3 regions of the Aquitalea sp. USM4 genome follow, and region 2 is predicted to be linked to each of the others. Evidence: predicted binding sites of a transcription regulator. Region 2 holds the regulator's gene; each other region holds the start of a gene.
The links. The regulator sigma-54, encoded in region 2, starts transcription at its own class of promoters, with help from an activator protein. The targets are predictions, from matches to a motif close to CTGGCACGCTTCATGCTT.

Region 1 (4,194 bases), 1.4 Mb from region 2:
TCTATCAGCAGTGGCTGCAAATACCGCTGCCAGAGCGGGCAAACTGAGTTCAAGGGCTAAGCGGTGCGGGGAGCGTGCAGTGCCTCGCACTGGCTGGCCTTGGGCACGAAAATTGCATCCCTGGTGGTCATCACCCGATGATGGCTGCCATGACTGCTTCCACTCCATTACGACTATTACTGGTCAACGATACCGACCGCCCGATGGCGCAGCTGCATGCTGCGCTGACGGCGGCTGGCTATCTGGTGGTGGCACAGGCACAAGGCGCGGCAGAGCTTTTGCAGCTGGTGGACAGCCAGTCTCCCGACATCATCATCATTGATACCGAATCCCCCTCCCGCGACACACTGGAACAACTGGCACTGATGGGCCATGCCGCGCCACGCCCGGTGGTGATGTTTGCCGAGCAAGGCGGCTTGCCCGCCATTCAGGCTGCGGTCAGTGCCGGTGTCACCGCCTATGTGGTGGATCAGGTGGCGGCCAGCCGCCTGGCACCGATCATCGACATGGCACGGGTCAAGTTTGAAGAAGACGCCCGTCTCAAAAAGCGACTGCTGCAGATGGAAGAGCAACTGGCAGAGCGCAAGCTGATCGAACGCGCCAAGGGCATCCTGATGGAGCGCCGCCAGCTGTCCGAAGCCGACGCCTATGCGCTGCTGCGCAGCCAGGCCATGCAAAGCGGCTTGCGGCTGGCCGAACTGTCCCGCCAACTGATCAACTCCAGCAAGCTGCTGGGCTGAAAGACATTCATGACTGATCCCGCATGCTTGCACACACTGAACCTGGGCTTTGTCGCACTGACAGATTGCGCACCGCTGGTGGTGGCGCAGCGTCTGGGGCTGGACCGTGAAATGGGTCTGCAATTCTGCCTGCACCGCCAGCCGTCCTGGTCGGCGGTGCGCGACAAGCTGATCAGCGGCCAGCTGGATGCCGCGCATGCGCTGTACGGGCTGGTGTATGGCATGCAGCTGGGCCTGGGTAATCCGCCCTGCGACATGGCCATCCTGATGACGCTGAACCAGAACGGGCAGGGCATCAGTCTGGCTCCGGCTTTGGCCGATGCCTATTGTCAGGGTGCCAGCCTGATGGAAATCAGCCAGCAACTGGGCCGCCCGCTGGCACTGGCGCATACCTTTCCCACCGGCACCCACGCCATGTGGCTGTATTACTGGCTGGCCGCTCAGGGTGTGCATCCCTTGCGCGATGCCCGTTGCGTGGTGATTCCACCGGCACAAATGAGTGATGCCATGCAGGCTGGTGTGCTGGACGGATTCTGTGCCGGCCAGCCCTGGCACGCACTGTCACAGCAGCGCGGGGTTGCCAGCCTGGTGACGGACAGTGCGGTCATCTGGCCCAATCACCCGGAAAAGGTACTGGCTTGCCGACGCGAACTGGCACAGCAACAGCCGGATGTGGCCGGGCGTCTGGTACAGGCGCTGCTGCTGGCCTGCCACTGGCTGGATCAGCCGGAAAACCACGCACTGGCCGCCGCCTGGCTGGCCGCGGAAGACTGCCTGGCCATGCCGGCGGAGTTGATCCTGCAACACTGGACCGCAGCAGATGCCGGTCCACTGCATTTTTGTGATGAAGGCCGCGTCAATTACCCATATCCGTCGGATGCCTTGTGGTTTTTGCAGCAATACCGGCGCTGGGGCATGTGGCAGGGCAATGACGCGGCCGCCGTGGTGGCCAGCGTCAACCAGACCGCCTTGTATGAGCAAGCGGCCCGGGCCTGCGGCTTGTCATTGCCCGCTGTACATGACCGCCACAGCGTGCTGATGGACGGCAGCCACTGGCCAGATTATTCCGGCAGTGCGCCCAGTGTCGGTGCGCTGTCGCAATACACGCACTGATGCGGTGCAATATCCGGGCAAAACCGCCATGAATACTCCCGCAAACAGAATTTTCCGGCTGGCACGCAAATTGCAATAAGTGCGGTGTAGCAGCGCAACGGCGTGCTGACTGCACCATACATCACGGCAGTGGCCAACGGCGGCCACTACCGATACGGACAACGGCGTCCTCTCCTGACTTCATCGTCAGGGAGGGCGCCGTTTTTGTTTTGGCCATTTGGCGGGAAGCACGCTTCCCCGACAGGAGTACTACATGGACCGCACTTTCTGGCAAGCCGGACACAAGCCGACCCTGTTTTCAGCCTTTCTGTATTTCGACCTCAGTTTCATGGTGTGGTATCTGCTGGGCCCCTTGCAGGTGCCCATTGCCAGCGCACTGCATCTGTCCACCCAGCAACGCGGCCTGATGGTGGCCACGCCCATCCTCGCCGGGGCCATCCTGCGCCTGTTGATGGGGGTGCTGGTGGACCGCATCGGCGCGCGCGGGGCCGGCATCATCGGCCAGCTGGTGGTGATTGCCGCCTTGCTGGCGGCCTGGCAGATCGGCATTGCCAGCCTGGGCGGCGCGCTGCTGCTGGGTTTGTTCCTGGGCGTGGCCGGGGCTTCGTTTGCGGTATCGCTGCCGCTGGCCTCGCGCTGGTATCCGCCGCAGCATCAGGGCACGGCCATGGGCATTGCCGGGGCGGGTAACTCCGGCACCGTGCTGGCCGCCTTGTTTGCCCCGGCGCTGGCTCTGGCTTTTGGCTGGCAGAACGTGTTCGGCCTGGCCTGCATTCCGCTCATTGCCGCGCTGCTTATCTTTACCTGCTGTGCCAAGGACGCGCCCAATGCGCCGCCAGCCAAGAAGCTGGCCGACTATCTGGCGGTGCTGAAGGAAAAGGACGCCTGGTGGTTCATGTTCTTCTATTCCATGACCTTTGGCGGCTTCTCCGGCTTTGCCAGCGCGCTGCCGGGTTACTTTCACGACCAGTTTGCCTTTGATGCCAAAACCGCAGGGCTGTACACCGCCGCCTGCGTGTTTGCCGGTTCGGTGATGCGGCCGCTGGGCGGCATGCTGGCCGACCGTCTGGGCGGCACCCGTTCCTTGCTCGCGGTGTATCTGTGCTGTGCGCTGCTGATTGGCGCGGCCGGTTTCAATGTGGGTGGCCCATCGGTGGCACTGCTGTTGTTCATTCTGGCCATGCTGTGTCTCGGTGCCGGTAATGGCGCGGTGTTCCAGCTGGTGCCGCAGCGCTTTGGCAAGGAAATCGGCGTGATGACCGGTCTGGTGGGTATGGCTGGCGGGGTGGGCGGCTTTGCCCTGGCAGCCAGCCTGGGCGCCATCAAGCAGGCCACCGGTGGCTATGCCGCAGGCCTGTGGCTGTTTGCCTGCCTGTGCTGCCTGGCCTGGCTGAGCCTGGCCGGAGTGAAACAACGCTGGCGCAGTGGCTGGAGCGTGGCTGCGGCCCGGGTTTGAGGAGAACAGGATGAACATGGCAGAACTGCAGGGCAAGACCCGGCAAAAACTGGTGGTGGTGGGTAATGGCATGGCCGGCATCCGCACGGTGGAAGAGTTGCTGGGCCTGGCGCCGGATTTGTACGACATCACCGTATTCGGTGCCGAGCCGCACCCCAATTACAACCGCATTTTGCTGTCGCCGGTGCTGGCCGGGGAGCAGGATTTCAAGGACATCATTCTCAACAGCGTGGAGTGGTACGCCGAGCACGGCATCACCCTGCACATGGGCAAGAATGTGGCCACCATCGACCGGGTGCGCCGCAAAGTCATCGCCGAGGATGGCACCGAGGCGGCTTACGACCGCTTGCTGCTGGCCACCGGCTCCACACCCTTCATCCTGCCGGTGCCGGGCAAGGAGCTGGCCGGTGTCATCAGCTATCGTGACATCCGTGATACCGAGCTGATGATGGAGGCCGCCAAAACCAAGCGTCAGGCCGTGGTGATTGGCGGCGGCCTGCTGGGGCTGGAGGCCGCCAACGGCCTGAAGCTGCGTGGCATGGAGGTTACCGTGGTGCATCTGGGTGACTGGCTGCTGGACCGCCAGCTGGATGATGTGGCCGGCGACTTGCTGCGCCGGGCGCTGGAAGAGCGCGGCATCGGCTTTTTGCTGGGCAAGCAGACGGCGGCCATTCTGGATGACGGCCAGGGCGGTGTGGCCGGGGTGCGTTTCAGCGATGGCGAGCAGGTGGATGCGCAGCTGGTGGTGATGGCGGTGGGCATTCGCCCCAATACCGCACTGGCCGAATCCTGCGGCCTGCACTGCGAGCGCGGCATTGTGGTGAGCGATGCGCTGCAAACCTACGACCCGCGCGTGTATGCAGTGGGCGAGTGCGTTAGCCATCG
Region 2 (4,194 bases):
TACAAGAATGGCGTACTGGCCTACCATGCCATTGGTGAAAGCGGCCGTTACAACAGCAAGACCAAACAGGTACTGTTCGACAAGAAAGTCACGCTGATCCAGCCAGCCACCGCCACGCAACAGGAAACCCGCGTAGTCAGCAGCAATATGCGCATTGACACCGTCAAGCACATTGCCCGCGCCGACACCCTCACGCACTTCTACTATGGCAAGTCCAGCGGCAGTGCCGTGGGCTTCATTTACGAGCAGCAGGCTGGTCAGTTACAGCTGCTGTCCAACGCAAAGGCCACTTATGAAAAATAACTGCCGCCGCTTCATCCGGCTGGCCTGGCTGGCCCTCGGCCTGTGCGCCATCCAGACCGCCCATGCCGAAAAGGCCGACCGGGACAAGCCCATCGAAATCAGTGCCGACCGGGGCAACCTCGACCAGCTCAAGGGCGTCACGGTATGGCAAGGCAATGTCGTCATCATCCAGGGCACACTCAAGCTCAATGCCGACCGCGCCACGGTCACCCAGGACAAACAGGGTAACCAGACCATGCAGGCCACCGGACGCCAGGTCAACTTCCGCCAGAAAATGGACGGCAAGAACGAATGGATCGAAGGCCAGGCCAACCAGCTGGACTACAACACCGTCACCCACGTTGCCGTGCTCACCGGCAATGCCCGCGTCAAGCGCGGCAGTGATCTGGTCATCGGCAATGTCATTACCTACAACACCGAAACCGAAATGTATGAAGTCAGCAGCGGTGCCAGCAGCAACGGCGGCCGCGTGACCGCCATCATCCAGCCCAAGCCCAGAGACAACAGCCCTGCCAAGAAAACGGACGGAAGCACTCCATGAGCGGCCCCAGCATCCTGAAAGTGGAGCGCCTGAAAAAGCGCTTCAAAAAACGTACGGTAGTGAAGGACGTCGCCCTGCAGATCCAGAGCGGGGAAGTGGTCGGCCTGCTTGGCCCCAACGGTGCCGGCAAGACCACCAGCTTTTACATGATCGTCGGACTGATCGGTGCCGATGAAGGCGAAATCACGCTGGATGGCAACAGTATCACCCACCTGCCCATTCATCAGCGCGCCCGCCTTGGACTGGGCTATTTGCCACAGGAAGCTTCCATTTTCCGCAAGATGACGGTGGAAGAAAACATCACGGCGGTGCTGGAAATTGCCGGTTACAAGGGCGACAAACTGGAGCAGGAACTCAGCCTCCTGCTCGACGACCTCAATATCGCCCACCTGCGCGAAAGCAATGCGCTGGCACTGTCCGGTGGCGAGCGCCGCCGGGTGGAAATCGCCCGCGTGCTGGCCACCCGCCCACGCTTCATCCTGCTGGACGAACCGTTTGCCGGGGTAGACCCGATTGCCGTCATCGACATCCAGAAAATCATCACCTTCCTGCAACAGCGTGGCATTGGCGTATTGATTACCGACCACAATGTGCGTGAAACCCTGCGCATCTGCGATCGCGCCTACATCATCAGTGATGGTTCGGTACTGGCTTCCGGCGAGCCGGAAGAACTGGTCAACAACGAGAAAGTGCGCCAGGTTTACCTGGGCGAGCACTTCCACCTGTAAGCCATGAAACAGTCACTACAGCTGCGGGTCTCCCAGCAACTCACCCTCACGCCGCAACTGCAACAGTCCATCAAACTGTTGCAGCTGTCCACGCTCGACCTGCAGGCAGAAGTCGAACGCTTCTTGCTGGACAACCCCATGCTGGAACGCGGCGATGAGCCGCCCTCGCATGACAGCAGCCCGGCAGAAACGCCGGCTGCCCAGGAAGAATCCACCAGCACGGCGTCGGACAGCAGCGATGGTGACAACAGCCAGGACGCCAGCAATGGCGAACTCACCGACTGGGGCAGTGGCAGCCGCCGCAACGACGGGGACGATGAATTCGACCCCATGCTCAACGTACCCTGCCCGGTCAGCCTGCGCGAACACCTGCTGGCGCAGCTGGGTGAACTGACCCTGCCCACCCGCGATCAGGCCATTGTCCAGCTGTTGATCGAAGAACTGGACGACAACGGTTTCCTGACTACCGATCTGGAAGAACTGGCCAGTAATCTGCCGCTGGAACTGGAACTGGAAACCGATGAACTGATGGTCGGGCTGCGCCTGTTACAGCAATTCGACCCTCCCGGCATTGCCGCGCGCAACCTGGCCGAGTCGCTTGGCCTGCAACTGGCCCGTTTGCCCGCCAACGAGCCCGGCCATGCACTGGCACGCCAGATTGTGGCCGAGCACCTGACGCTGCTGGGCAACCGCGACTACACCCGCCTGAAGCGCATTCTGGGCGTGGATGACGAAGCCATCCGCGAGGCACAGCAACTGATCGCCCGGCTGACCCCTCACCCGGCGTCCGGTTTCGGCGGCGAAGACGTGCACTATGTCATCCCGGATGTCACCGTGCGCAAACGGCGTGGTCACTGGGTGGCTGAACTCAATAACGGTGCGGTACCGCGCTTGCGCGTCAACCAGCTGTATGCCCAGATGCTGTCGGAAAACCGCGCTGGCGCAGGCGAACTGACTGGCCGGCTGCAAGAAGCCAAATGGCTGGTCAAGAACATCCAGCAACGATTTGACACCATTCTGAAAGTGTCAGAAGCTATAGTCGAAAGACAGCAAGCGTTCTTTGAACACGGTGAAGTCGCCATGCGGCCGCTTATCCTGCGGGACATCGCAGACGAACTTGGCCTGCATGAATCGACCGTATCACGCGTCACCACGCAGAAATACCTGCTTTGCCCTCGTGGTCTGTTCGAGCTGAAGTATTTCTTTGGCAGTGCACTGGAAACCGACAGCGGCGGCGAATGCTCGGCAACGGCCATCAAGGCGCATATCCGCCGCATGATAGACGGTGAAAACCCGGCCAAGCCACTTTCGGACAGCGCCATTGCCGACGAACTGGGAAAGCAAGGGATTCAGGTTGCAAGACGCACCGTTGCGAAGTATCGTGAAGCTATGCAGATACCGCCGGTCAATCTGCGCAAGGCATTGTGATTCACGCCTTGAAGTATATCCGCTCGCCCGGCCGACCCGACCGGGCAGTCAACACAAGAAGGAGTTAGGGTATGAACCTCAAAGTAACCGGTCTCCACCTCGAAGTAACCCCGGCCATCCGCGAATTCGTGGAAACCAAGCTGGAACGCATCACCCGTCATGTCGATCACGTGATTGACGTTGCTGTCACCCTGTCGGTAGACAAGCTGGTGCACAAGGCGGAAGTGAATGTTCATCTCTCCGGCAAGGATATCCATGTAGAGGCCACCGACTCCGACATGTACGCTGCCATCGACGCGCTGATGGACAAGCTCGATCGCCAGGTACTCAAGCACAAGGAAAAACAAAGCGAACACCGTGCAACAAGCCCACAGGTTCAACAGGAAGCCAGCTTGTAAACATTAAGTATTCGATGCGGGAACCCGGCGGGTTCCCGTTTTTATTTGCTCGGAGCCTTTTTCATTTTGATGAAGGCAACGTAGAATTGGCCAGTTTCTGTAGCCGCGTGCAACCATTCCTATGAGCCTGATTGGCAAAATCCTGACACAGGATCACATCCTCCCGGACCTGGATGTCGCCAGCAAGAAGCGCGTCTTCGAGCAGGTGGGCCTCCTTATCGAAAACACCCACGGCATCGCCCGCAGTGAAATTTTCGACTGCTTGTTTGCCCGGGAAAAACTGGGCTCCACCGGCCTTGGCCAAGGGGTGGCCATTCCGCATGGCCGTGCCAGAGGGCTCAAGGAAGCGGCGGGCGTGTTCATTCGCCTGAAGAACCCGATTCCTTTCGATGCGCCGGATGGCAAGCCGGTACAAAGCCTGTTTGTCCTGCTGGTGCCGGAACAGGCAACCGACCTGCACTTGCAGGTACTCTCGGAACTGGCACAGCTGTTCTCCAGCAAACAGCTGCGTGAACAACTGCTCAGCGCAAGCTCGCGTGCCGATCTGTACCAGCTGCTCACCGGATGGAATACCAACCATGCCTAGCATTACCGTGCGCCGGTTGTATCAGGACAACCAGCAAAAGCTCAACCTGACCTGGGTAGCAGGAACCGGCGGCGCGGACAGCCCCATCGGCAACGATGAACAACGCCCCACCCTGGCCCTGGTCGGCCACCTGAATTTCATTCACCCCAACCGGGTGCAAGTGCTCGGTCTGGCCGAGGTGGACTACCTCAACCGGCTGGAACAATCCGC
Region 3 (4,194 bases), 1.9 Mb from region 2:
CCGCCACCTTACTCGATGCATGAAAGTTGGTGCATGAATGGAAGGATACGGCCAGCAGGCATCAGGAGCCTGCATGTCTTTGCACAAGAAAAGAATCGTGATTGTCGGTGGTGGCGCCGGTGGTCTGGTGCTGGCCAGCCGTCTGGGACGGCTGGCACGGCGTTCGGCCCAACTGGACATCACGCTGGTGGATGCTTCCCGCAGCCATATCTGGAAACCGCTACTGCATGAAATTGCCGCCGGCAGCATGAACCCGCACCGCGAGGCACTGGATTACCTGGCGCAGGCCAAACGTGACGGCTTCCGCTTTTGCCTGGGTCGCATGACCGGGCTGAACCGTCAGCAACAGACCATACAACTGGCCGCCACTGCAGATGAACAGGGCCGCCCGCTGATTCCGGCGCGTACCCTGCCCTACGACATTCTGGTGATTGCAATCGGCAGCACCACCAACGACTTTGCCACCCCCGGCGTGGCCGAACACGCCATCTGCCTGAACACCCCCGCAGAGGCCAGCCGTTTTCATCAGCAACTGGTCAATGCCTGCATTCGCGCCAGTTTGCAAAACGGGCCGCTGCGCGCCGGTCAATTGCACGTCACCATCATCGGTGCCGGGGCCACCGGGGTGGAACTGGCGGCCGAACTGCGCAACACCACGCGCGAACTGGTGGCGCATGGGCGGGAAAACATCAATCCGGACCGCGACATCCGGCTGACCCTGATCGAAGCCGGGCCACGCATCCTGCCGGCACTGCCCGACTCGGTGGCCGCCCGGGCGCACCGTCAGCTGGAGAATCTGCAAGTGGAGGTGCTGACCGGTGACAGGGTCAGCGCCGTCGACACCAATGCCGTCCACACCGCCAGTGGCCGCAACATTGCGTCGGAGCTGGTGGTATGGGCGGCCGGGGTACAGGCACCGGCCATGCTGGCCGGGCTGGATGGTCTGGCCAGCAACCGGCTCAATCAGTTGCTGGTACGCCCCACGCTGCAAACCACGCTGGATGACAAGATCTACGCGCTGGGCGACTGCGCCGCCTGCCCCGATGGCAGCGGCTGGGTACCACCACGGGCGCAGGCAGCCAGTCAGCAGGCCGAGCTGTTGTATCACAACATCCGCTGCCAGCTGGCTGGCAAGCCGCTGCAGGACTTCCGCTATCGCGACCTGGGTTCGCTGATTTCGCTGGGCCGCTACAGCACGGTAGGCAGCCTGATGAGCAGCCTGTCGCGCCGCAGCCTGTTTGTGCACGGCCAGTTTGCCCGGCTGATGTATTTGTCCTTGTACCACCGCCACCAGCTCACCCTGTTTGGCTGGCTGCCCACCGTGCTCACCGCTGCAGCCCGCTTGCTGCAACGACGCACCCAGCCATTGGTCAAGCTGCATTAGCACGGTGCACGCAGGCTGACGCGCCGGGCATAACGCACCAAAGCGTTGCACAAACACGCACAAATACACCAACTTGGTGCATGTGCACCGTTTTTGCGCCGAAAGAATCCCGACTGTCATTCACCAATAAAGCGCCGGTTTCCGCCATTTTCGTGCATGCCATGACCAAATTGGTGCAAACCGGCGCCAGCTGGCATTCGCCTTGCTTTACACAGTCCCACAACAGCCGATAACAACGGGACTCGCCATGCCAACTGCCAACGCGCCATCAGACGTACTGTTCCTGCTCCTCGGGGCCATCATGATTCTGGCCATGCACGCCGGTTTTGCCTTTCTGGAACTGGGCACCGTGCGCAAGAAAAACCAGGTGAATGCCCTGGTGAAGATTCTGACCGACTTTGCCGTCTCCGCCATTGCCTACTTCTTTGTCGGTTACACCGTGGCCTACGGAGTCAACTTCCTGGGTGATGCCCGCCATATCGCCGATCACCATGGTTATGAGCTGGTAAAGTTCTTCTTCCTGCTGACCTTTGCCGCCGCCATTCCGGCCATTGTGTCCGGCGGCATTGCCGAACGTGCCAAGTTCCACCCGCAGTCGGCTGCCACCTTTTTGCTGGTGGGACTGGTGTATCCTTTTTTCGAGGGCATTGCCTGGAACAACCACTACGGCGTGCAAGACTGGCTGAGCCACAGCTTTGGCCAGCCCTTCCATGACTTTGCCGGTTCGGTGGTGGTGCATGCGGTAGGTGGCTGGATTGGCCTGGCTGCCGTGCTGAATCTGGGTGCACGCCGTGGCCGCTACAGCAAGGAAGGCCGCATCTCCGCGCATCCGCCCTCTTCCATTCCGTTTCTGGCGCTGGGCGCATGGATCCTGATTGTCGGCTGGTTCGGCTTCAATGTGATGAGCGCACAACGTCTGGACGGTATTTCCGGCCTGGTGGCCATCAACTCGCTGATGGCCATGGTGGGCGGCACGCTCAGTGCCATGTGGGCCGGCAAGAACGACCCGGGCTTCATTCACAACGGCCCGCTGGCCGGGCTGGTGGCGGTGTGTGCAGGCTCTGACATCATGCATCCGCTGGGTGCGCTGGTGGTGGGCCTGGTGGCCGGTGGCATGTTTGTCTGGCTGTTCACCCAGACCCAGAACCGCTGGAAGATTGACGACGTGCTGGGGGTATGGCCGCTGCATGGCATCTGTGGTGCCTGGGGTGGCATTGCCGCCGGAATTTTCGGCCAGAGCGCGCTGGGCGGTCTGGGCGGCGTCAGCCTGCTGTCGCAGCTGCTGGGTACCGTGGCAGGCATTGCCGTCGGTTTTGGCGGTGGCTATGTGGTGTATGCGCTGCTGCGTAAAACCGTAGGCATCCGCCTGGATGAAGAAGAAGAATTCAACGGTGCCGACCTGACCATCCACCAGATCAGCGCCACGCCAGACCGCGAAACCACCTGGTAAGTCCTCTCCGGGCGGGCCTGGCCTGTAGTTCAGGTCCGGCCCGCTTGTCATAATCTTGATCATCCTCAGACTTTGGCCGGTTTTGTCCGACAAGAAGACACACAGCGTACGATGCCTCCGCTATGCTGACAGTCAGCAAGAATCGTGGATTGCACGCAGAAACATGAGTCCTTCTTTTTCCCTGAATGGCAGGCGTACCCTGCGTACCCGCCTTACCCTCGGCATGTTGCTGGCACTGGTGCTGACGCTCTGGCTGGCTACCTTGCTGATCAGCCACACCCTGCGCCAGCAGATGGAAAATACCATTTCGGCCCAGCAGCTTTCGGCCGTCTCGCTGGCCGCACACGAGGTGGACCGCTCGGTCAATGAGCGCATTCAGGCGCTGCACTCCCTCACCGTTCAGTTCAAGGACAAGCCACTCACCACTGCCGCCATCCAGCCCGAGCTGGAACGTCGCCCCATTTTGCTGATGATGTTCAACTGGGGCATCGTGGTGATGGACCTGCAGGGAAAGGTACAGGCCAGCATTCCGGAAAACCTGGGCCGACTTGGCCGCACCTACCAGCAGAACACCTTTTTCCGTCAGGCCTTGCAGCATGGCGGTCATTACATCACCGAACCGATTTACGGCCAGTTCACCGGCCAGCCGGTGGTCTCGATGCTGGAACCCATGCTGGACAGCCACGGCAAGATGATCGGCATGATCATGGGTGTGACCAATCTGGCACGGCCCAACTTCCTGGATGCCATCAGCGACGCACGCTATGGTGCCACCGGCAATTTCTTCATTACCGCACCGACCAACCGGCGCTACATCATGTCGTCCGACAAGGAGCGCCTGCTCAAGTCCGGCCCGCCGCCAGGCATCAACCCGGTGTATGACCGCTATATCAACGGCTACGAGGGTTCCGGCATTGCGGTCAGCTCACGCGGCGTGCTGGAGCTGTCCTCCAGCGTGAAAATCAAATCCACCGGCTGGCTGATGCAGTCGGTCCTCCCTGCGGCAGAAGCCTTTGCCCCCATCCGCACCTTGCAACAGCAGTTGTTCGGCATGGCCTTGTGCCTCACCTTGCTGGCCGGCGGCATCAGCTGGTGGTGGCTGCGCCGCCAGTTACTGCCGCTGACCGAAGCCACCCGGCTGCTCAACCGGATGGGGGATGGCGAACTGCCCAAGCAGGCCTTGCCGGTCTGTCATCAGGATGAAGTGGGCTTGCTGGCCACATCGTTCAACAGCCTGCTAAGCCGGATACAGCGCGAAGAAGAACAGGCAGCCGAGCACGCTGCCAACCGCCTGCTGCGCAAGATCGTGTCGCGGATTCCCGGTGTGGTGTTCCAGTACCGGCTGTTTGCCGATGGCCAC

Region 1: a site for sigma-54 is predicted at 1,912-1,929, ahead of DKK66_RS16635 (NarK/NasA family nitrate transporter). Genes of this name have one in related genera too.
Region 3: a site for sigma-54 is predicted at 1,575-1,592, ahead of DKK66_RS12380 (ammonium transporter). Genes of this name have one in related genera too.

The regions. Positions count from the first base shown of each region.
Region 1 covers NZ_CP029539.1:3,610,116-3,614,309, forward strand. Annotated here, with positions in the region: gene DKK66_RS16620 (acetone carboxylase subunit gamma) at 1-47, shown strand, start outside; gene DKK66_RS16625 (ANTAR domain-containing response regulator) at 150-740, shown strand; gene DKK66_RS16630 (CmpA/NrtA family ABC transporter substrate-binding protein) at 750-1,853, shown strand; gene DKK66_RS16635 (NarK/NasA family nitrate transporter) at 2,107-3,309, shown strand; gene nirB (nitrite reductase large subunit NirB) at 3,326-4,194, shown strand, end outside.
Region 2 covers NZ_CP029539.1:764,006-768,199, forward strand. Annotated here, with positions in the region: gene lptC (LPS export ABC transporter periplasmic protein LptC) at 1-303, shown strand, start outside; gene lptA (lipopolysaccharide transport periplasmic protein LptA) at 293-844, shown strand; gene lptB (LPS export ABC transporter ATP-binding protein) at 841-1,572, shown strand; gene DKK66_RS03545 (RNA polymerase factor sigma-54) at 1,576-3,000, shown strand; gene hpf (ribosome hibernation-promoting factor, HPF/YfiA family) at 3,072-3,398, shown strand; gene ptsN (PTS IIA-like nitrogen regulatory protein PtsN) at 3,520-3,984, shown strand; gene hprK (HPr(Ser) kinase/phosphatase) at 3,977-4,194, shown strand, end outside.
Region 3 covers NZ_CP029539.1:2,675,717-2,679,910, reverse strand. Annotated here, with positions in the region: gene DKK66_RS12385 (NAD(P)/FAD-dependent oxidoreductase) at 74-1,384, shown strand; gene DKK66_RS12380 (ammonium transporter) at 1,632-2,834, shown strand; gene DKK66_RS20685 (EAL domain-containing protein) at 2,998-4,194, shown strand, end outside.